2 regions of the Exiguobacterium sp. s39 genome follow, and region 1 is predicted to be linked to the other one. Evidence: predicted binding sites of a transcription regulator. Region 1 holds the regulator's gene; the other holds the start of a gene.
What was found. The regulator Rex, encoded in region 1, represses fermentation and respiration genes when NADH is low (regulators of the CRP and FNR family bind a similar motif). The targets are predictions, from matches to a motif close to TTGTGAAATATTTCACAA.
Positions count from the first base shown of each region.

Region 2: adhE (bifunctional acetaldehyde-CoA/alcohol dehydrogenase) is a predicted target of Rex. The motif match lies at 2,726-2,743, and genes of this name have one in related genera.

Region 1 is NZ_JACSNA010000001.1:2,206,822-2,212,030, reverse strand. Features, by position in the region: gene KNQ11_RS11425 (DoxX family protein) at 115-513, shown strand; gene KNQ11_RS11420 (flavin reductase family protein) at 533-1,126, shown strand; gene KNQ11_RS11415 (hypothetical protein) at 1,258-1,680, opposite strand; gene KNQ11_RS11410 (ATP-binding cassette domain-containing protein) at 1,680-3,581, opposite strand; gene KNQ11_RS11405 (redox-sensing transcriptional repressor Rex) at 3,749-4,408, shown strand; gene KNQ11_RS11400 (twin-arginine translocase TatA/TatE family subunit) at 4,408-4,605, shown strand; gene tatC (twin-arginine translocase subunit TatC) at 4,613-5,209, shown strand, end outside.
Region 2 is NZ_JACSNA010000001.1:568,438-573,646, forward strand. Features, by position in the region: gene uptA (undecaprenyl phosphate transporter UptA) at 1-185, opposite strand, end outside; gene KNQ11_RS02910 (Na+/H+ antiporter family protein) at 309-1,628, opposite strand; gene KNQ11_RS02915 (beta-class carbonic anhydrase) at 1,941-2,492, opposite strand; gene adhE (bifunctional acetaldehyde-CoA/alcohol dehydrogenase) at 2,829-5,209, shown strand, end outside.

The DNA.
Region 1 (5,209 bases):
GTAACGTCTTGAACTAAAACAAATCTATTTACTTTTAGTAAGTGATAAGATATAGTCTGTTTATTGAGTTACTTAAAGTAACTAAAATACATTAGGTAAAAGGAGAAGAGAGCAATGATGGATACAGGACTTTTAATTATTCGTTTAATCATCGGCTTAACGTTCGCTGCACACGGGACACAAAAATTATTTGGTTGGTTCGGCGGACACGGAATCGCTGGAACAGGCGGTTGGTTCGAATCAATCGGCATGAAGCCAGGGAAGACACTCGCGATTACAGCAGGTCTTGCTGAATTGATCGGCGGCTTGTTGTTTGCAGGAGGCGTATTCCTCTGGATCGCAGCACTCCTCATCATTGGATCGATGCTTGTCGCGATCGTTAAAGTACACGGTGCGAATGGTTACTGGGTGACGCAGAACGGGTACGAATACAACATGGCATTGATCGTCATCGCGCTTGGTGTAGCTATGATCGGTGCTGGAGACTATTCACTCGCTGCACTCATCGGGTGAAGAAAAAGGTGGGTCATTCATGAAGTTCGAGGCATCAACGCTTAGCGCAAAAGACAATTATAAATTACTGATCGGAAGCATCATTCCGCGTCCGATTGCTTTCGTGACAACGCAAGGAGAAGACGGGACGGTCAACGCCGCACCGTTTTCCTTCTTTACGGTCGCTTCAAGCAGTCCACCACAACTGGTGATTGCCGTACAACGGACGGATCAGGGTCAGAAGGATACGGCACGTAACATCTTGGCGAAACAAAGTTATGTCATCCATATCGTCAGCGAAGAGATCGTCGACGCAGTCAATGAGACAGCAGCGCCACTTGCTTACGGTGAAAGTGAGCTTGAGCGGACGGATTTGACGCTCGTCGATAGTGACGCGATCGAAGTACCCGGAATCGCCGAAGCGAAAATCCGCTTCGAGATGCGCTTGACGCAATACGTCGAGCTAGAAGGTGCCGATCTTCTGATTGGGGAAGTACTGCGTTATCACGTCGCGGATGAACTCGTCGATTCGTTCCGGATTGACGCAGCAGGCTTGAAGGCTGTCGCTCGTTTAGCAGGGAATGATTATGCGACGATCGGGAAGACGTTTACGATTGCCCGACCGACAAAATGATAGAAGCGTGAATGCTTGATTCATCGTACGATTCGTTTTGATTCAAACGAAAAGGAGTGGAGAGACCGGTCTAGCTACCGGAATCTCCACTCCTTTTTCTCATGTCGTTCATCTGATTCATCGATCGGACTTCAAGGTTGCGGATCGATTTCGTTTGAAGAGGCTTCAAGACCATGACGTTTACTGTACTGATAGCCATCGAGCAAATAAAAGACGATTGCGAGTGCCCAAATGCCGACACAGCTTATCAAGAAAGCGGTGAGCGGTGAGACACTACCGTAATACGATAGGATCAACGGGTCATTGAGTTCGACGAATAGCTGTGTCGTCAGGAGCGTACAGCATAATCCCGAGAGTAAACTGACGAAAAGACCGCTCCATGTCTGGATGACGAGACCGATCATACAAGAAATCAGGAGGAACAAAGGAAGCGCGGCATTAAAAGCATCCGGCCGGATGAAGGTGGACACGTAGTCTGCATACATCGGTACGAAATAAAGGATGCCGGATAGCAGTCCTTGAATCAAGTTAATGAAAAAGCTTTTCGTCCGCATCAGTGTTGGTTCTCCCATCGTTCCATCAATTCGAGTAGATCGACATCAATTTGGTCACGTTCTGCTGAAAGAGCTGTCGCTTTCGGAATATCGTTGAAGACTTCCGGTTCACAGAGCAATTGTTCAATTTCTGCCGAACGCTGTTCGAGCCGCTCGATGTCTTGTTCGAGTTGCTCGATCTGCTGACGGCGCTTGCGTTCTTCTTTCTGTGCTTCCTTGTCGATCGTCTTCGACGCCGTGACCTTTGCGGCTTTTGCTTCCTCGGCTTCAAGACGCGCAATCTCTTCTTGCTCCGCCTTCTTCTCCGTGTAGTACGAATAATCACCGAGGTATTCCGTCACGCCGGCTTCACTCATCTCGATGACGCGGGTCGCGATCCGGTCAATGAAGTAACGGTCGTGGGAGACGAATAGCAGCGTACCTTCGTAGTCGACGAGCGCGTTTTCAAGGACCATCTTCGAATCCAGATCCAAGTGGTTCGTCGGCTCATCGAGGACGAGGACGTTCGTCTTCCGGAGTTTCAGTTTCGCGAGCGCGAGACGTCCGCGTTCGCCACCGGATAACTCATGAACAATCTTGAAGACATCGTCACCGCTAAATAGGAATTGCCCGAGTACGGACCGGACTTCTTGTTCACGCATCAGTGGCCATTCGTTCCAAATCTCATCGATGACACGGTTCCGATCATTGAGTTCCGCCTGCTCTTGATCGTAATATCCGATCGAGACGCCGGTTCCGAAACGGAAATCACCGAAGAGGGGGCGTAAGCGGCCGACGAGGACTTTCAGGAGCGTCGACTTTCCGATTCCATTCGGTCCGACGAGTGCCAGCGATTCACCGCGTTGCAAGCGGAACGTGATGTCTTTTGAGACAGCTTCTTCGTAACCGATCGCCAGTTGATTGACTTGAAGAACGTCGTTCCCGCTCTGTTTTTCAATCGGGAAGGACAGGACCGTGCTACGCTCATCCCCATCTGGTCGGTCGAGCCGGTCGACCTTCTCGAGCCGCTTCCGGACACTTTGGGCACGTTTTGTCGTCGTCGCCCGGGCGATGTTCCGTTGAATGAAGTCCTGCATCTTCGCGATCTCTTCTTGCTGCTGTTCAAACTGCTTCATTTCCTGATCGTATAAGGCCGCTTTTTGCTCCAAGTACTTCGTATAGTTCCCCGTGAACTTACGACAGACATTGCGCGACAGTTCGTAGACGACATTGACGACTTGGTCGAGGAAGTACCGGTCGTGCGAGACGATCAGGACGGCACCACGATAACCACCGAGGTAGCTTTCAAGCCAAGCAAGCGTATCGATATCGAGGTGGTTGGTCGGCTCATCGAGAATGAGGAGCTCTGGTGCTTGCAGGAGCATCTTTGCTAAGGCAAGCCGTGTCCGTTGACCACCAGATAATGTCTGAATCCGGCGCGAGTAATCATCCGGATAAAAGCGCATGCCGTGCAAAACGGAGCGGATATTCGCTTCGAACTGATAACCACCGGCTTCTGAGAAGTCGTGTTGCGCTTGATCGTACGTCTTCAAGAGACGATCGTAAGCGACCGGGTCGTTCAAGATATGCTCCATGCCCATTTCGATTTCCATCCGGCGCAGTGTTCGTTCTTGTTCCTGGAGATGTTCGAAGACGGTCAGCATCTCGTTCCAGATCGTCTCATTCGATTCGAGACCACTGTCTTGCGCGAGATAACCGATTTTGACATCCTTGCCTTTCATGATGTCGCCCGAGTCATGACTGAGTTCACCAGCGATGATTTTGAGCAAGGTCGATTTACCGGCACCGTTTCGTCCGACGAGCGCAATCCGATCTCGCTCTTGTACTTCCAGTTTGATATTTTCTAAAATCGGCTCGACGCCGAATGATTTCGAGAGTTGATTGACTTGTAAGAGTATCATTTCCATCCATCCTTCCACCCTTTAGTCTATCACGAACAAAAGCGCAAGGTCCTGCGGAATATATTATTTGTGACTCTATGTGAAGTGGTTTACAATCAAGGAGAGTAGAAAGCTTTTTGCAAAGATTTGGGTGCCACGATGGATGTGGCCGAAGGGGGAACTGCAGGATGAATGGACCAGACACAAAAATTCCACAAGCGACAGCAAAACGGTTGCCGCTATATTATCGCTTCATCCAAAGTTTATACAATTCAGGCAAGCTCCGCGTCTCTTCTGCTGAGTTAAGCGAGGCGGTGAAGGTTGATTCAGCAACGATTCGTCGCGATTTTTCCTACTTTGGGGCATTAGGGAAGAAGGGGTATGGGTATAACGTTCAACATCTCTTAACGTTTTTCCGCAAAACCTTGAATCAAGATGAGGTGACGAATGTTGCCTTAATCGGGGTCGGTCATCTCGGAACAGCGTTTGCAAATTATAACTTTTTAAAGAATAATAGTACTCGGATAGTCGTTGCGTTTGATGCGGACGAAGAGAAGGTCGGAACAACGACGCATGACGTTCCAATCTATCATGTTTCGGACATGAAAGAACAAATCGAAGCGAATCAGGTCGATGTTGCCATCTTGACGGTTCCATCGCAGTTCGCACAGTCAGTAGCGGATGAGTTAGTCGAGTATGGTGTGACAGGCATCCTGAACTTTACGCCAGCGCGGTTGAACGTGCCAGCGAGCGTCCGGGTCCATCACATCGATTTATCGATCGAGTTGCAGTCGTTAGTTTATTTCATGAAGCATTATTCGCAATCAGCTGAAGGAGTGAAATCATAATGGAAAACCTTATCCCGCTCACACTAGGTATCGGACCAGCGAGCATCGGATTAATCGCGGTCGTCGCGTTGATCATCTTCGGACCGAAGAAGTTACCAGAATTCGGACGCGCTGCGGGTCAGACATTGAAAGAGTTCAAGAATGCCACGAACGGCATCATGGACGACGATAAAAAGGACGAACCGAAAGAGAAGTGATTGAATCATGACGGTTGATCAAGAGCAAAGCATGACGTCGCACCTTGACGAACTGCGCAAGCGGATCGTCTGGTCGCTTATCATCGTCGTCGTCCTGTTCGCTGTCGCATTTCCGCTCGTCCGACCGCTCGTTCGCTTCTTGCAAGCGGACTTAAAAGAGCTCGGCATCGGTTTGAATGCCTTCAACGTCGCCGATCCTTTAATGTTGTATTTGAATCTTGCGTTCATCATTGCGCTGATTTTAGCGTCACCGTTCTGGATGTATCAACTCTGGGCATTCGTCCGACCAGGACTTTATGACAAGGAGCAAAAAGCGACATTGACGTATATTCCGGTCATCTTCTTTCTATTTTTGGCTGGCGTAGCCTTCTCGTATTTCTGGTTGCTTCCCTTCTTGCTTGAAGTCTCAACAGATCTCGGGAAAGAGCTCGGAATCGAACAAGTCATTGGAGTCGAGAACTACTTCAGTTTCTTAATCCGATTGACGATGCCGTTCGGTCTTCTGTTCCAATTGCCGGTCGTGACGATGTTCCTGACGCGTCTTGGTCTCGTGACGCCATATTTCATGCGAAAGAATCGGAAATATGCGTACTTTGTGCTGTTC
Region 2 (5,209 bases), 1.6 Mb from region 1:
AATCCACCGATGACGGCAGCGACGATGGCGAGCGGCCAGCCGATCGTTCCTTGGGAAATCATGAATCCACCGTAAGAGAGGACGATTTCACTCGGTATGATTTCAATCATCAACCCGAGGGCGATGCCGAAATATCCGAGATCGGCAAGCGAAAGCAAAATCTGGTTGACGACTTGAGATAACACGTTAGACAACTCCTTTGTATCAGTTCATTCCTTTATTTTAGAGAACCGAGGACGAAATGAAAAGGAAAAAAACGGAGACAATTCAAAAGACGGATTCGCGATGACAGCGAATCCGCCTTGTTTTTACAATACGACCGCAGCGATCGTACCGAAGATGAGTAATGGAATGTTGTAGTGCAGGAACGTCGGAATGACCGTTTCTCGCATGTGATCGTGCTGACCATCAGCATTCAAACCACTCGTTGGTCCGAGTGTCGAGTCAGACGCCGGGCTACCCGCGTCACCGAGAGCACCGGATGTCCCGATGATGGCAATCGTCGCTTCTAAGCTGAATCCGTACTGGATACATAGTGGAACGAAGATGGCAGCGATGATTGGAACGGTTGAGAAACTCGAGCCGATCCCCATCGTGACGAGAAGACCAATCAAGAGCATGACGAAGGCGGCAACGAGTTGCGAATCGCCCATCAACGCTTTCGAGTTCTCGACGAGAGGCTCGATATCGCCCGTCTTACGCAAGACGTTTGAGAATCCGTTCGCTGAGATCATGACGAAACCGATGAATGACATCATGCGCATACCGCGTGTAATGACGTCATCTGCTTCACTGAAGCGAACAAGACGAAGTAACAAGAAGAGAATCAACCCCGTCGTCGCAGCGAGAATCATTGATCCGGTCTGTAGTTGTACGATCAAGGTCGCAATGACGACGACTCCACTTAAGACAAGCTTCGTTTTCGTGATGACCGGAATTTCATAATCGTCTGGAGCGATGTCGCGAATCTCATACGTCCGCTCTTTCCGGTAGGTGTACAAACCGATCAAGAGACCAACGACCATTCCGAGTGCTGGAATCGCCATTGCTTCGATGACGGAAGCTCCAGCAGTATCGAGACCATTTGCCTTCAGGTTCTTCAGCAAAATCTGATTGAGGTAAATGTCTCCGAATCCAACCGGTAAGAACATGTACGGTGTCACAAGACCGAACGTCATGATGATCGCTATCCGGCGTCGATCGATCTTAAGCTGAGAAAAGAGACCGAGCAACGGCGGAATAATGATTGGAATGAATGCGATGTGGATCGGCAACACGTTTTGTGAACTGATCGCAAGCAAGAGAATCGCGAACAAGATGAATCCTTTTAATTTTTTGACGGAAGCGGCACTTGCGTTACCACGCGAACGCGCAATCAAAGAGTGAGCAAGTGCATCCGGTAAACCTGTTTTCGAGAGGGCGACGGCAAATGCACCGAGCATCGCGTAGCTAAGGGCGATTTCTGCTCCGTCACCAAGACCACCAGAGAATGCTTTTGTCGTCGCAGTCAGGTCAAGACCACCGACAAGACCACCGGCAAACGCACTGATGACCATCGCGAGAACGATGTGGACGCGGAAGATCGCTAAAATAAATAGTAAAAAGACGGCAAACAATACGGCGTTTATCATTCAGTAAAACCACACTTTCTTTTGTTATCACTGTACTATACTAAAGTATCTTACAGCCATGTTGGAATGCTGTCAAGAGTAAAAGTCTGACCTCGTAATCGAAAGATGAATGATACGCTTTTTAGCTCTCCACAAGAAGTTACATTCTGTTATACCCCGAAGCATGAAATGAGAAGCGTTTTGATCACTGAAAATGACTCATACGAAAAACGTGCCATCCTTCTCCGGTAAGAGAAAATGGCACGTTATCTTTAATTTAAGACGGAGTAGAATATCTGAATCTATTTGCGTTTCTTCTATAAAGAGTGATCAGCAATCGACGACGTCGAGCTTACCAGTACCCGGATCGATGACGAGTCCGTGGACGTTCGTCCCAGGTGGTAGTAATGGGTGGTTCTTCACGAGGCTGACCGAGTGAGCGACGCTCTCTTGAACTGACGTGAAACCACGCAACCATTGATTCAAATCAACACCAGATACTTCGAGTGTGTGAAGAATCTGTTGGTCGATGCCCCGATCCTTCATTTCACTGATCATGTGTTTTGGATCAATCGTGCTCATACCGCAGTCGTGGTGACCGATGACGACGACTTCTTCAGCACCAAGGGCATACAACGCGACGAGAATCGAGCGCATGACGGAACCGAATGGGTGCGATAGGATAGCACCGGCATTTTTGATGATCTTCGCATCCCCGTTCTTAAGACCGAGTGCGTGTGGGAGGAGTTCCGTCAAGCGGGCATCCATACACGTCAGGATGACGACCTTTTTGTCTGGGAACTTATCCGAGACGAACTGTTCATACTGTTTTTCGGCGACGAATCGCTCGTTGAAGGCTAGCATTTCCTGTACAACTGACATTCAAGTGTCCTCCTTTAGTGGTAGCTCTTAATATGTACCCCATATCAGAATACAAGATGATGAAACGGCTATCAAGTCACGAAAATGCGAGGTGTGACAAATCGCACACATCCATGTACATGAAGCAAAATGATGAAAAAGAAGATTTCACAACAGTTGTAAACGCTATCAAAGGTGTGAGGGAATTCACAGGATGGTCATGCACAAAACAGGAAAAAGGGGTTATGATTGATTTGTGAAGGAAAGCACAAACTATTGAAAAACAGCTTGGCATTCCTGACATAATGGTTGGCAAATCAAACTCAGATTCGTTCCACGACAGGGAGGAAACCACTCATGGCTGTGAAAGAAAAAACAAAATCGACGGCAACGCCGGTCGAACAAGCAGTTGGACAAATCGTTGAAAAAGGGCAACGCGCATTACAAGAATTACTGACATTCGATCAAGAAAAAATCGATACGATCGTTCGGGATATGGCACTTGCCGGACTTGAACGGCACGTCGAACTCGCTCGTCTCGCGGCAGAAGAGACGGGACGCGGTGTCTTTGAAGATAAGATGATTAAAAACATGTTTGCGACAGAATACATCTACAACAGTCTACGTCATGAAAAAACGGTCGGGATTTTAGAAGAAGATGTCCAAAACGGCATCACATATATCGCTGAACCCGTCGGTGTCGTCTGTGGTGTCACACCGGTCACGAACCCGACATCAACGACGATGTTCAAAGCATTGATTGCGATCAAGACGCGCAACCCGATCGTCTTCGCGTTCCACCCATCGGCACAACGTTGTTCCGTTGAAGCAGCGAAAACACTCCGCGACGCAGCCATCAAAGCAGGGGCACCGAAAGACTGTATTCAATGGGTCGAAGAACCATCACTTGAAGCAACGAAAGTCTTGATGAACCATGAAAAAATCGCCATGGTCCTTGCGACAGGTGGAGCAGGAATGGTCAAATCGGCGTATTCAACAGGTAAACCGGCACTTGGTGTTGGACCAGGGAACGTTCCATGTTACATCGAACAGTCTGCGAAAGTCAAACGGGCAGTCAGCGATCTTGTTCTTTCAAAAACGTTTGATAACGGGATGATTTGTGCGTCTGAGCAAGCCGTCATCGTCGACCAAGAGATTTATGCGACGGTTCGTGCGGAAATGGAAGCACTCGGTTGTTACTTCTGTACACCGGAAGAAAAACAACGCCTCGAATCACTCGTCATCAAAACCGATACGTGTGCCGTCAACGCGGACATCGTCGGGAAACCTGCGACATGGATCGCAGAAAAAGCCGGAATCGATGTTCCGGAAACAACGGTCATGCTCGTCGCGGAACTCGAGCACGTCGGAGCAGCAGAACCACTGTCTCATGAAAAACTCAGTCCCGTCCTCGGTGCGTACCGCGTCGCTTCAACCGAAGAAGCGTTTACGATTGCCGAACAGATGCTTGAAATCGGTGGTCTCGGTCATACAGCCGTCATTCATACGACGAACGATGACTTGATGACAGCGTTCGGACTCCGCATGAAAGCCTGCCGGATCCTTGTCAACAGCCCATCTGCTCATGGCGGAATCGGTGATCTGTACAACGAGTTGACACCATCACTGACACTCGGTTGCGGATCATACGGGAAAAACTCTGTTTCTGAAAACGTGACAGCGAAACACTTACTCAACGTCAAAAAGGTGGCGAGACGACGCGTGAACATGCAATGGTTCAAGGTCCCTGAAAAAATCTACTTCGAAAAGAACTCCGTTCAGTACTTGCGGTCGATGACTGACGTCTCACGTGTCATGATCGTGACGGATCCAACGATGGTACAGTTCGGGTATGCCGATAAAGTAATTCAAAACTTACCACAGTCCGTCAGTTACCGGATCTTCGACCAAGTCGAACCAGATCCATCGGTGACGACTGTTCAGACAGGTGCTCAAGCGATGCGTGATTTCAAGCCTGACTTGATTATCGCCCTCGGTGGTGGTTCAGCGATGGATGCTGCAAAAGGAATGTGGCTCTTCTATGAACAACCGAACGAAACGTTCTCAAACTTACGTCAAAAATTCCTCGATATCCGCAAACGGGCGTATCAATTCCCGACACTCGGTCGTCAAGCGAAGTTCGTCGCGATTCCGACGACTTCTGGTACGGGTTCAGAAGTAACACCGTTCACCGTCATCACGGATAAAGAGAAAAACGTCAAATACCCGATTGCTGACTATGCATTGACACCAGACGTCGCAATCGTTGATCCAGAATTCGTCATGACCGTCCCAGCTTCAATCACTGCTGATACCGGAATGGATGTCTTGACGCATGCGACAGAAGCATACGTCTCGGTGCTTGCGAACGACTACACGGATGGACTGGCACTCAAAGCAATTAAGATGATCTTCGACTACTTGCCACGAGCATATGCTAACGGATCAGACGCTGAAGCACGCGAAAAAGTGCACAATGCGTCAACGATGGCAGGGATGGCATTCGCGAACGCCTTCCTCGGCATCAACCACTCGATCGCGCACAAAATCGGTGGCGAGTTCCATACGCCACACGGACGGACGAACGCGATCCTGATGCCACACGTCATTCGCTATAACGCATCACGTCCAACGAAACTAGCAGCATTCCCGAAATACGAATCATTCGTTGCGGATGAACGGTATGCCGACATCGCACGCTACCTCGGTCTTCCGGCAGCAACGACGGAGCAAGGGGT